3 regions of the Pseudomonas sp. PvP027 genome follow, and region 2 is predicted to be linked to each of the others. Evidence: riboswitches for the same ligand, from Rfam matches in the RefSeq annotation. Region 2 holds a riboswitch; each other region holds the start of a gene.
What was found. A riboswitch is a leader RNA that binds a small molecule or an ion and turns the genes downstream of it on or off. The one in region 2 is predicted to bind cobalamin.
Positions count from the first base shown of each region.

Region 1: another riboswitch for cobalamin. It lies ahead of cobO (cob(I)yrinic acid a,c-diamide adenosyltransferase); the one in region 2 lies ahead of cobW (cobalamin biosynthesis protein CobW).
Region 3: another riboswitch for cobalamin. It lies ahead of JOE33_RS24255 (ABC transporter substrate-binding protein); the one in region 2 lies ahead of cobW (cobalamin biosynthesis protein CobW).

Region 1 is NZ_JAFIBK010000001.1:4,893,438-4,896,709, reverse strand. It holds gene bluB (5,6-dimethylbenzimidazole synthase) at 1-31, opposite strand, end outside; gene JOE33_RS21230 (cobyrinate a,c-diamide synthase) at 28-1,323, opposite strand; gene cobO (cob(I)yrinic acid a,c-diamide adenosyltransferase) at 1,349-1,960, opposite strand; cobalamin riboswitch at 2,051-2,265, opposite strand; gene JOE33_RS21220 (sorbosone dehydrogenase family protein) at 2,385-3,272, shown strand, end outside.
Region 2 is NZ_JAFIBK010000001.1:5,673,116-5,676,387, forward strand. It holds gene JOE33_RS24725 (CbtA family protein) at 1-260, opposite strand, end outside; gene JOE33_RS24730 (CbtB domain-containing protein) at 271-453, opposite strand; cobalamin riboswitch at 549-764, opposite strand; cobalamin riboswitch at 823-1,047, shown strand; gene cobW (cobalamin biosynthesis protein CobW) at 1,166-2,230, shown strand; gene cobN (cobaltochelatase subunit CobN) at 2,234-3,272, shown strand, end outside.
Region 3 is NZ_JAFIBK010000001.1:5,554,977-5,558,248, reverse strand. It holds gene JOE33_RS24260 (histidine phosphatase family protein) at 1-565, opposite strand, end outside; cobalamin riboswitch at 883-1,082, shown strand; gene JOE33_RS24255 (ABC transporter substrate-binding protein) at 1,212-2,225, shown strand; gene JOE33_RS24250 (iron chelate uptake ABC transporter family permease subunit) at 2,222-3,244, shown strand; gene JOE33_RS24245 (ABC transporter ATP-binding protein) at 3,241-3,272, shown strand, end outside.

The sequences.
Region 1 (3,272 bases), 780 kb from region 2:
GCTCTTCGGGGCTGAACGCTTGCTCGGTCATGGTTTGAACAGCGCCGCTATCGCCAGGGGGCAGGAAGGAAAATAGAAATGCACATAGGACGCGGTCAGGCGACCCAGGCGATAAACCGCTTCTGCGCCGCGCCCGCCATTGGGGCTGACGCCACGGGCAATCGGCTGCAGCTCGGTGCTGGTCAGCGAATGGTGATAGGTGTGACCGTGCAGCGTGCCCTCGGGCAGCTCGACGGCTTGCAAGGCCAGCGCGGCCAGACGCTTCTGCATGACCGCTTCACCGGACAGCAAGCCGACCAGTTCGACGCGCACGCCCTCGACATCGGTCAAGGCTTCGAGCAAATAGAGCATGCCCCCGCACTCGGCCAGAATCGGCTTGCCGGCTATATGGTGAGCCCTGATCGAAGCCTGCATCGTGCCGTTGACGGCCAGCGCAACGTGGTGCAGCTCCGGGTAGCCACCTGGCAGGTACAGGCTGTCGGCGTCGGGCAGCTGGCGATCATGGATCGGCGAGAAGAAACTCAGCTCGGCGCCCATATTCCTCAGCAGGTCCAGGCTCGCGCCATACAGAAAGGCGAAGGCTTCGTCGCGCGCGATGGCAATGCGTACGCCGCGCAGCAGCGGCTCGACCTGAACCGGGTCGGGCGCCGTGAAGGTCACGGCCGGCGGCAAGGCCACTTCACACGTACTGGCCAGCGCCGCAGCGGCCATGTCCAGACGCACGTCCAGATCGTTGAGCTCACTGGCCTGGACCAGCCCCAGATGACGGCTGGGCAGTTCGAAGCCGACTTCCCGGGACAGTGCGCCGTACCAGCGCAGGCCTTCGGTCAGGCTGTTCTCCAGCAACTGCGCATGGCGTACCGTGCCGACGCGATTGGCCAGCACGCCGGCAAACGGCAGATCAGGCTGATAGCGCGCCAGACCAAGCGCCAGTGCGCCAAACGTCTGCGCCATGGCCGTGCCGTCGATCACACCGAGCACCGGCACGCCAAAATGCCGGGCCAGGTCGGCGCTCGACGGCGTGCCATCGAACAGGCCCATGACCCCTTCGATCAGAATCAGGTCCGCCTCGCCGGCCGCTTCCCACAACAGGCGACGGCTTTCATCGGCGCCGACCATCCACATGTCCAGCTGATAGACCGGCGCGCCACTGGCCCGCTCGAGAATCATCGGGTCGAGAAAGTCCGGTCCGCACTTGAAGACCCGAACCTTGCGCCCCTGGTTGCGGTGCAGGCGTGCCAGTGCAGCGGTCACCGTGGTTTTGCCTTGCCCGGAGGCAGGCGCAGCGATCAATACCGCCGGACAATCACGCGGGGCTCTCATTGCAATGTGCTCAATGATGAAGGGTTCACAGCTCGATACCTTTCTGCGCACGAATACCGGCCTGAAACGCGTGCTTGACCACGCCGATCTCGGAAACGGTATCGGCCAGGTCGATCAATTCGGGTTTGGCACCGCGGCCAGTCACCAACACATGCTGCATCGGCGGACGGGCCTGCAGGTCGCTCAGCACCTGTTCAAGGTCGAGGTAGCCATGTTTCAGGGCGATGTTCAGTTCGTCGAGCACCACCAGACCAATGGCCGGATCGCGAAGCATTTCCCGAGACACGGCCCAGGCGGCTTCAGCGGCGGCGATGTCGCGCTGGCGATCCTGGGTTTCCCAGGTGAAGCCCTCGCCCATCACGTGATAGCGCACCTGCTCGGGGAAACGGCGGAAAAACATTTCTTCGCCCGTGCTGTTACGGCCCTTGATGAACTGCACCACACCACACTGCATGTCGTGACCCATGGCTCGGGCGAGCATGCCGAATGCAGAGCTGCTCTTGCCCTTGCCATTGCCGGTCAATACCAGCAGCAGGCCGCACTCGTTGGGCGAGCTGGCAATACGCTCGTCCATGACGGCTTTCTTGCGCAGCATGCGCGCCAGATGGCGTTCGTCGCGTTCGGGGGATTCGTTCATCTGGGTTCTCCGCTCGGGGCAGGCGACAACAGACGGAAGGACAGCACTGGACAGCACGGCAACGCCCTGCACAGAACATCACCCTCCGTGATGCCATTGAGTGATTCAGGCCGGTCTCCGGGCTCATGAGCGGGTCACCCCGGCTGTGCGCCTTCCCATGTCGAAACACAGTGGCGTCAGGCACAGCCTTGACTCATTTACCGTTGCGGGGGCAGCGCCGGGATCGGATCTGTCGACCCACACCGGCTTCCCTGTTTCACTCTGCCAATCGAGGATTGCAGAGCACCTGAAACAAACCGCGAAGGGTAGAGGGTTGGGCCGGGAGCGTCAATCGACACCGTCGCCGCGGAACGTGATTGAACCTAGCGGGTTGGCGACGCCTCTATCAGTTACTGGACCACGCCCTTGTTTATGGAGATCGATCATGTTCAAACTCAGACCCCACTATGCAGTGTTGCTTCTGGTCGCCGGCGGCCTCGCTGCCTGCGGCGAGTCGTCGACCCTGCAAGTCTCGGATGGAACAGGCCCCTCGCCCAAGCTGCCGGAGCCCAACAAGACGCTGATCCCGACCGTCAACATCGCACCCGCCGTAGGCTGGGAAAAAGGCGCCAAGCCGGTTGCTGCGCCGGGCACACAAGTGGCTGCATTCGCCGAGAACCTCGACCACCCGCGCTGGCTGTATGTGCTGCCCAACGGTGACGTGCTGGTGGCGGAAACCAATTCGCCTGCCAAACCGGATGATTCCAAGGGCATCCGCGGCTGGGTGATGGAGAAAGTCATGGGCCGCGCCGGTGCCGGTGTGCCCAGCGCCAACCGCATTACCTTGCTGCGCGACGTGGACAAGGACGGTATTGCAGAGACCCGCACGGTTTTCCTGCAAAACCTCAATTCGCCGTTCGGCATGACCCTGGTGGGCAACAAGCTGTATGTCGCCGACACCGACCGCCTGATCAGCTTCCCGTATGAATCCGGGCAGACCTCGATCAGCGCGCAGGCGACCAAGGTAGTCGACTTGCCAGGCGGCACGCTCAATCACCACTGGACCAAGAACGTCATCGCCAGCAAGGATGGCAGCAAGCTGTACGTGACCGTGGGTTCCAACAGCAACGTGGCCGAGAACGGCATGGACAAGGAAGAAGGTCGTGCAGCGATCTGGGAAGTGGACGCGGCGACCGGCAACCACCGGATCTTCGCTTCCGGCCTGCGCAACCCCAACGGCATGGATTGGGAACCGAAGACCGGCAAGCTGTGGACAGCGGTCAACGAGCGCGACGAGATCGGCAGTGACCTGGTGCCTGACTACGTGACCTCG
Region 2 (3,272 bases):
ACCGCGACCACCAGGTTACCGCCGGTGGTGGACAGCACACGCTGCCAGCCGTTTTCAGGTTCCCAGGCCGCTTCGTCATGGGCATGACTGTGTTCGGCCATCGCGCCGTCCGCGTGCTGATGCAGTTGCTCGGCAGGTGCGTTTTCGTAGGTCTCGGCCTGCTGGATCAGCGGCACCACCCACAGGCTTTGCAGCAGGGTCAGCAGCAGGGCGGCGAGCAGGCCGGTGAAACCTGCGGTGTAGGCGATTCGCTTGAACATTGTGTCGCCCTCAATGGCAAGGAAAGGCAGCGCTGTGACGGGTGTCGTGTGCCGCATTGTGCACGGCCGCAATGTGCGAGAAACCGGCGAAGTACACCAGGCAGGCGCCGAGAAGCGCAGCGCTGATGGCGGCTGTCAGGCGTTGAGTGCGTGTGGAGCTGGGCGCGGCGGCGTGGCTGCTGATGGTCGACATGGCGTTCCCTCTTGATGATTGGCAAGCGGGCCACGCGCAAGAGAACCTGCCGGCAGACGCCGGAGGTTTCAACTGCGCCCGCCCACCGCGGGTTTGTCATTGCAAGCATATCGGGCCGGTCTCCGGGCTCGCGAGGGGCCGCGACGTCAGTGCGTCAAAGCCTGCAAGGTCACCTTCCCATGCCAGCGGCACAGTGGATCAGACCTACTCTCGCTTACCGTTGCGGGGGCAGCACCGGACTTGCTCGACAACACGAGCGCACCGGTTTCCCGTTTCACCCCGTGAGGGGCACCCGAAACAAGGCGCACAGGAGAGCATGGGCGGCGGGGCAGCGTCAATCTGAACGATTGACCTGTCTGCAGTCACTGCGTAGCCTTGCTAGTTCGAGGTTCTCCCTGGGTAAAACATCACCCAGTGGAGCTAAGACGGGAATGCGGTACATGCCGCAGCTGCCCCCGCAACTGTAAACGGTCATGTTCATTGCACAGCCACTGCTGCGGCGGGAAGGCGCAATGAATGCGTGTCGGCACGTTGTTCATTGCCTGCCGCACGCCGCCGTGAGCCAGGAGACCTGCCTCGAACGGGCCACGCATGCCGCGGCCTCCGAGAATTCTCACTACAACCGGGCGGGGTGATCCGGTGGCGATCCGATCCGCGTGTCATGCATGCGGTTCTCGTCCTGTTTGCCCGCCGCATTGCCAAAGGGCACCTGATGAAAACACTGGCCAAGCTTCCCGTCACCATCGTTACCGGCTTCCTCGGCTCGGGCAAGACCACCCTGTTGCGGCACATGCTCGACAACGCCGAAGGGCGGCGCATCGCGGTCATCGTCAATGAGTTCGGCGAGCTGGGCATCGATGGAGAAATCCTCAAGCAGTGCACGATCGGCTGCACCGAAGAAGAAGCCAACGGCCGGGTGTACGAGTTGGCCAACGGCTGCCTGTGCTGCACCGTGCAGGAAGAGTTCTTTCCGGTCATGCGCGAACTGGTCGCGCGCCGTGGTGACCTGGACCATATCCTGATCGAAACCTCGGGGCTGGCACTGCCCAAGCCGCTGGTCCAGGCTTTTCAGTGGCCGGAAATCCGCAACGCCTGCACAGTCGATGCGGTGATCACGGTGGTCGACAGCCCGGCGGTACTGGCCGGTACCTTTGCCGCCTTCCCGGATCAGGTCGATGCGCAGCGCAAGCTCGATCCCAACCTGGACCACGAGTCGCCGCTGCACGAACTGTTTGCCGATCAACTGGCCAGCGCCGATCTGGTGATCCTCAACAAGGCCGACATGATCGACGCCGAAGGTCTGGCGACAGTGCGTGCCGAAGTTGCCGAGGAGCTGCCGCCTGCGGTCAAGGTGATCGAAGCCAGCAGTGGTCGCCTGCCGATCAGCGTGCTGCTGGGTGTCGGTGCCGAGTCCGAGCTGCATATCGATGCTCGCAAGACCCACCATGATCACCACGACGATGACGATCATGATGACCACGATCACGACGCGTTCGATTCGATTTCCCTGAAACTACCGCAAGCCGATGAAAAAGTCCTGCTCGATGCACTGAATCAACTGGTGGTGCAGCACGGCATTCTGCGTGTGAAAGGCTTCGCGGCCATTCCCGGCAAGCCGATGCGCCTGCTGATTCAAGGTGTAGGGACTCGCTTCGACAAGCATTTCGACCGCGCCTGGCGTGCCGATGAAGAGCGCGCCACGCACTTGGTGCTGATCGGTCAGGAGCTGGATGCCGTGGCCCTGCAAGCGCAACTCAATGCTGCGATTGTCGGCTAACCCATGCATTTACTGAGAACCCAGCCCGGCGGTTTCGTACCTGACGACAATATTGCCGATCTGGGCCAGACCCCGGCCGAGCTGGTGATTCTCTGCAGTGGCGACTCCAGCCTGGCACTGCTGGCCGAAGCTGCCCGGCAGCTCCCCGAAGACTACCCGAGCCTGCGTCTGGCCAACCCGATGCAGGTCCAGAATCACGCCTCTGTCGACCTCTACGTTGATGAAGTGCTGCGTCACGCAAAGGTCATTCTGATTTCTCTGCACGGCGGTATTGGCTACTGGCGCTACGGCGTCGAGCGGCTCATGGAACTCGCGGCACGCGGCGTTCAGGTCATTCTGGTGCCCGGTGATGACCGTCCTGATCCGGAACTGAGTGATCTGAGCACCGTGCCTGCCGTAGAGCGCGACCGACTCTGGCAGTTTCTGCGTCAGGGCGGCCTGCAAAACGCGCTGCAACTGTACAACTGCATGGCCAGCCGCTGGCTGGACCGCGATTATTCCTGGGCCGAGCCTGCGCCGTTGCCGCGCACGGCGATCTACCATCCTCGCCTGGCAAGTGCGCAGCTTGCCGATTGGCGGGCAGACTGGCTTGCCGAGCAGCCGGTGGTGGCGCTGCTGTTCTATCGCTCGCACCTGCAGGCCGCCAATACCGGTTTCATCGACGAGTTCTGTGTGCGCTTGCAGGCGCAAGGCATCAACCCGCTGCCCATCGCCGTGGCCAGCCTCAAGGAGCCAGGCTGTTTCACTCAGGTGGAGGACTGGCTGGATGAGGCTGAAACCGAGCTGATCCTCAATACCACCGGCTTTGCCCAGTCGAGCCCGGAAGCGCCGCATCTGCGTCCGTTTCGACGCAACGTGCCGGTCATTCAGGCCATCTGCGCGCAGGACAACGAGCCAGCCTGGCAGGCCAGCGAACAGGGGCTTGGCGCTCGTGATCTGGCGATGCACATTGCCTTGCCTGAGCTCGACGGACGCATCATCAGTCGGCCGATCAGTTTCAAGGACCTGGCCTGGCACAGCGAGCGCAGTCAGTCGGACGTGG
Region 3 (3,272 bases), 120 kb from region 2:
GTACGCCGACCTTACGTTCGAACTGGTCGATGCAGCCACTGTGCGTCACCAGCACCATGTTCTCGCCACTGACCTTGTGGGCCTGCACAGCCTTCATGAAGCCGCTGTCACAGTCGTTGATCCAGTCCTGGCCGGCCACCGCGTGCCCTGCCAGCAGTTGCGCAGTCTGTTGCGTGCGGGTCTTGGGGCTGGCGATCATGCGCGCGTGGTCCATGCCCATTTTCTGCAACCCGGCACCTACCGCCAGCGCGGCATCGCGGCCGTTGAAGGTGATGCCGTCGGCGTCACTCATGCACGGGTTGCTTGAACGATCACAGCGCTCGGCGTGGCGAATCATCACGACCACATTGCCTTGTCGCCAGTGCTCGCGAAGACCGGAAACGCTCAGGTTGCTGCCGACCCCCAGGTCCACCACATGCACGCCCGAGAACGCCGAGTAGAACCAAGCGCAGATAGCCGTCAGCACGACGGCAACGGACATCGATACGATGTTCCGATGCAATTTGTAGCGCTGGCGAATGCTCGAACCGGGAAGTACATTTTTGTTGATTATCGTGTCGGTCAAGGGACCACTCCTGCCATGAACCTATGTGTGGCGTTGACCCGCTCGGTGCCCGAGGCCTTCGCCGCTCCCATGCAGGCAAGATAGGTTCAGCATCGTCCCGACTCAGTGAAGAAGATGTGAAAAACGTGTTGTGGCCGAGCGCCATGTTTTTCGCGCGAGCGCTCTGGAATGAGGGTTTGCGATTTTCCGGACGCGAACATGAAGATAATTTAAGCGTTTTCCCCGAAAGCACCGTGCCCATCGGGACGGTCTGGGCCTGACCTATGCGTCTGCTGCAGCTGCGGCGCGCAAAGGATTAGCCACTAAAACGCTTATCGTTTACCATGCCGCGCGTCGGTTTCCGAGAGGAACTAACAGGGAATTCGCACGCCTTCTTCCACCAGGCGAAAACGAAACTGCCCCCGCAACTGTAGGCACCGAGCCTGCTCCATGACTGCCACTGGATCGTGATCCGGGAAGGCCGGAGCAAGGCGATGACATGCCAGTCAGGAGACCTGCCGACCCGATTCAACCAACTAACCGGCGGGGTGTCCGGGAAGGACATCCGCACGCGTCGGCATTACCTGTCGTGCCCGGACATTATCCGGGGATGTGTTTCCTGATATGCATTGCGCCCTGGCACCTGCTCCAACGGAGACCGCATTCCATGTCGCTGCCCCGCCTCGCCGCACTCGCTGTCAGCCTTACGTTGTCCACCCTGGCCCTCGCCGCACCCACCCAGTATCCGCTGACCATCGAAAACTGTGGCACGCCCCTGACCTTCACGCATGCGCCAGCCAGGGCTGTGACCATTGGCCAGGCCGGCACCGAAATGCTTTATGAACTGGGCCTGGGCGACAGGCTGGTCGGCACCTCGCTGTGGTTCAACAACGTGTTGCCACGCTTCAAGGCGCAGAACGACAAGGTCGAACGCCTGGCCGACAACGACCCCAGTTTCGAAGCGGTGATTGGCAAGCGACCGGAACTGGTGGCCGTGCAACTGGAATGGATGGTCGGTAAACAGGGCGTGGTCGGCACCCGCGAGCAGTTCCATGACCTGAAGATACCTACTTACATCCTGCCTTCCGATTGCGAAGGCAAGGACAATCTGGTCGGTGCCGATGGCACACGCCTGGAGCCGTTCCGCATCGAGACCATCTACAAGAGCATCGAACAACTGGCGCAGATTTTCGATGTGCAGGATCGCGGCGACGCGCTGGTCACAGACCTCAAGGCCCGCCTGAGCGCGGCGATTGCCAACGTCAGGCAGAACAAGGCGAACGACGTCTCGGCGCTGTTCTGGTTTTCCAGTTCCGACCTCGCCAGCGACCCTTTCGTGGCAGGCCGCAAAGGCATCCCGGACTTCATGCTCAACAGCCTGGGCATGCGCAATATCGTTAAGTCCGACGAGGAGTGGCCAACCGTGGGCTGGGAAACCATCGCCAAGGCCAACCCGAGCATTCTGGTCATCGCCCGCATGGATCGCCGCCGCTTTCCGGCCGACGACTACCTGAAAAAAATAGAATTCCTCAAGTCCGATCCGGTGACCCGCAACATGGATGCGGTCAAGCATGACCGGATCGTGATCATCGACGCCGAGGGCATGCAGGCTGGCCTGCGTCTGTTCACCGGGTTCGAGGAACTGGCTGACGCCGCCAACCGTTTCAACGCTGCCAAATGAGATTGCCGATAGCGTTGGTTCATGTGCTCTGGGTCTCGGCAGTGCTGGTGCTGGCGATCATGATCGGCGCAGCGATCGGCGAAACCTCGATCAGCCTGAGCGTGGTCTTTCAGGTGCTGGCCAATAAAATCTGGGCCGCCGGCTATGTGCTCGACCCTATAGATGAAGGCATCGTCTGGAACTACCGGTTGACCCGCGCCATTGTCGCAGCCGCCTGCGGGGCCGGGCTGGCGATCTGTGGTGTGGTGTTGCAATCGTTATTGCGCAACCCGCTGGCAGACCCGTATCTGCTGGGGATTTCCGCAGGGGCCTCGACCGGCGCGGTACTGGTCGCGATTCTGGGCTTCGGTGCAGGCGCGATCTCGATGTCTGCGGGCGCCTTTGCCGGTGCTGTGGCAGCGTTTTCGCTGGTTGCCCTGCTGGCGCACTCTTCACGCGGCACCACGGCAGCCGGGCAGATCATTCTGGCCGGGATCGCCGGTTCGCAACTGTTCAATGCCCTGACCTCTTTTCTGATCACCAAATCCGCGAGCTCCGAGCAGGCACGCGGCATCATGTTCTGGCTGCTGGGCAACCTCAGCGGCGTGCGCTGGCACTCGGTCTGGCTGGCAGTGCCGACGGTGCTGCTCGGTCTGCTGGTGTGCCTCTGGCACCGGCGAGCGCTGGACGCATTCACCTTCGGCAGCGACTCGGCGGCGTCACTGGGAATCGCGGTACGGCGCGTGCAGATCATCCTGATCGCCAGTGCTGCGCTGGTCACCGCAGTGATGGTCTCGATTGTCGGCTCCATCGGTTTTGTCGGGCTGGTGATCCCCCATGCGGTGCGTATGCTGGTCGGTGTCCGCCATGCCCGGCTGGTGCCGCTGAGTGCCTTGAGCGGCGCACTTTTTCTGATCGCTGCCGACATCCTCTCGCGCACTCTGATCAAGGGGCAGGCGCTGCCGATCGGCGTGATTACCGCACTGATCGGCGCACCGGTCTTCGCTTTGATTCTTATCCGGGGCAACAGCACGCGATGAACGCCTTACCCCATCAGCTCAGCGCACC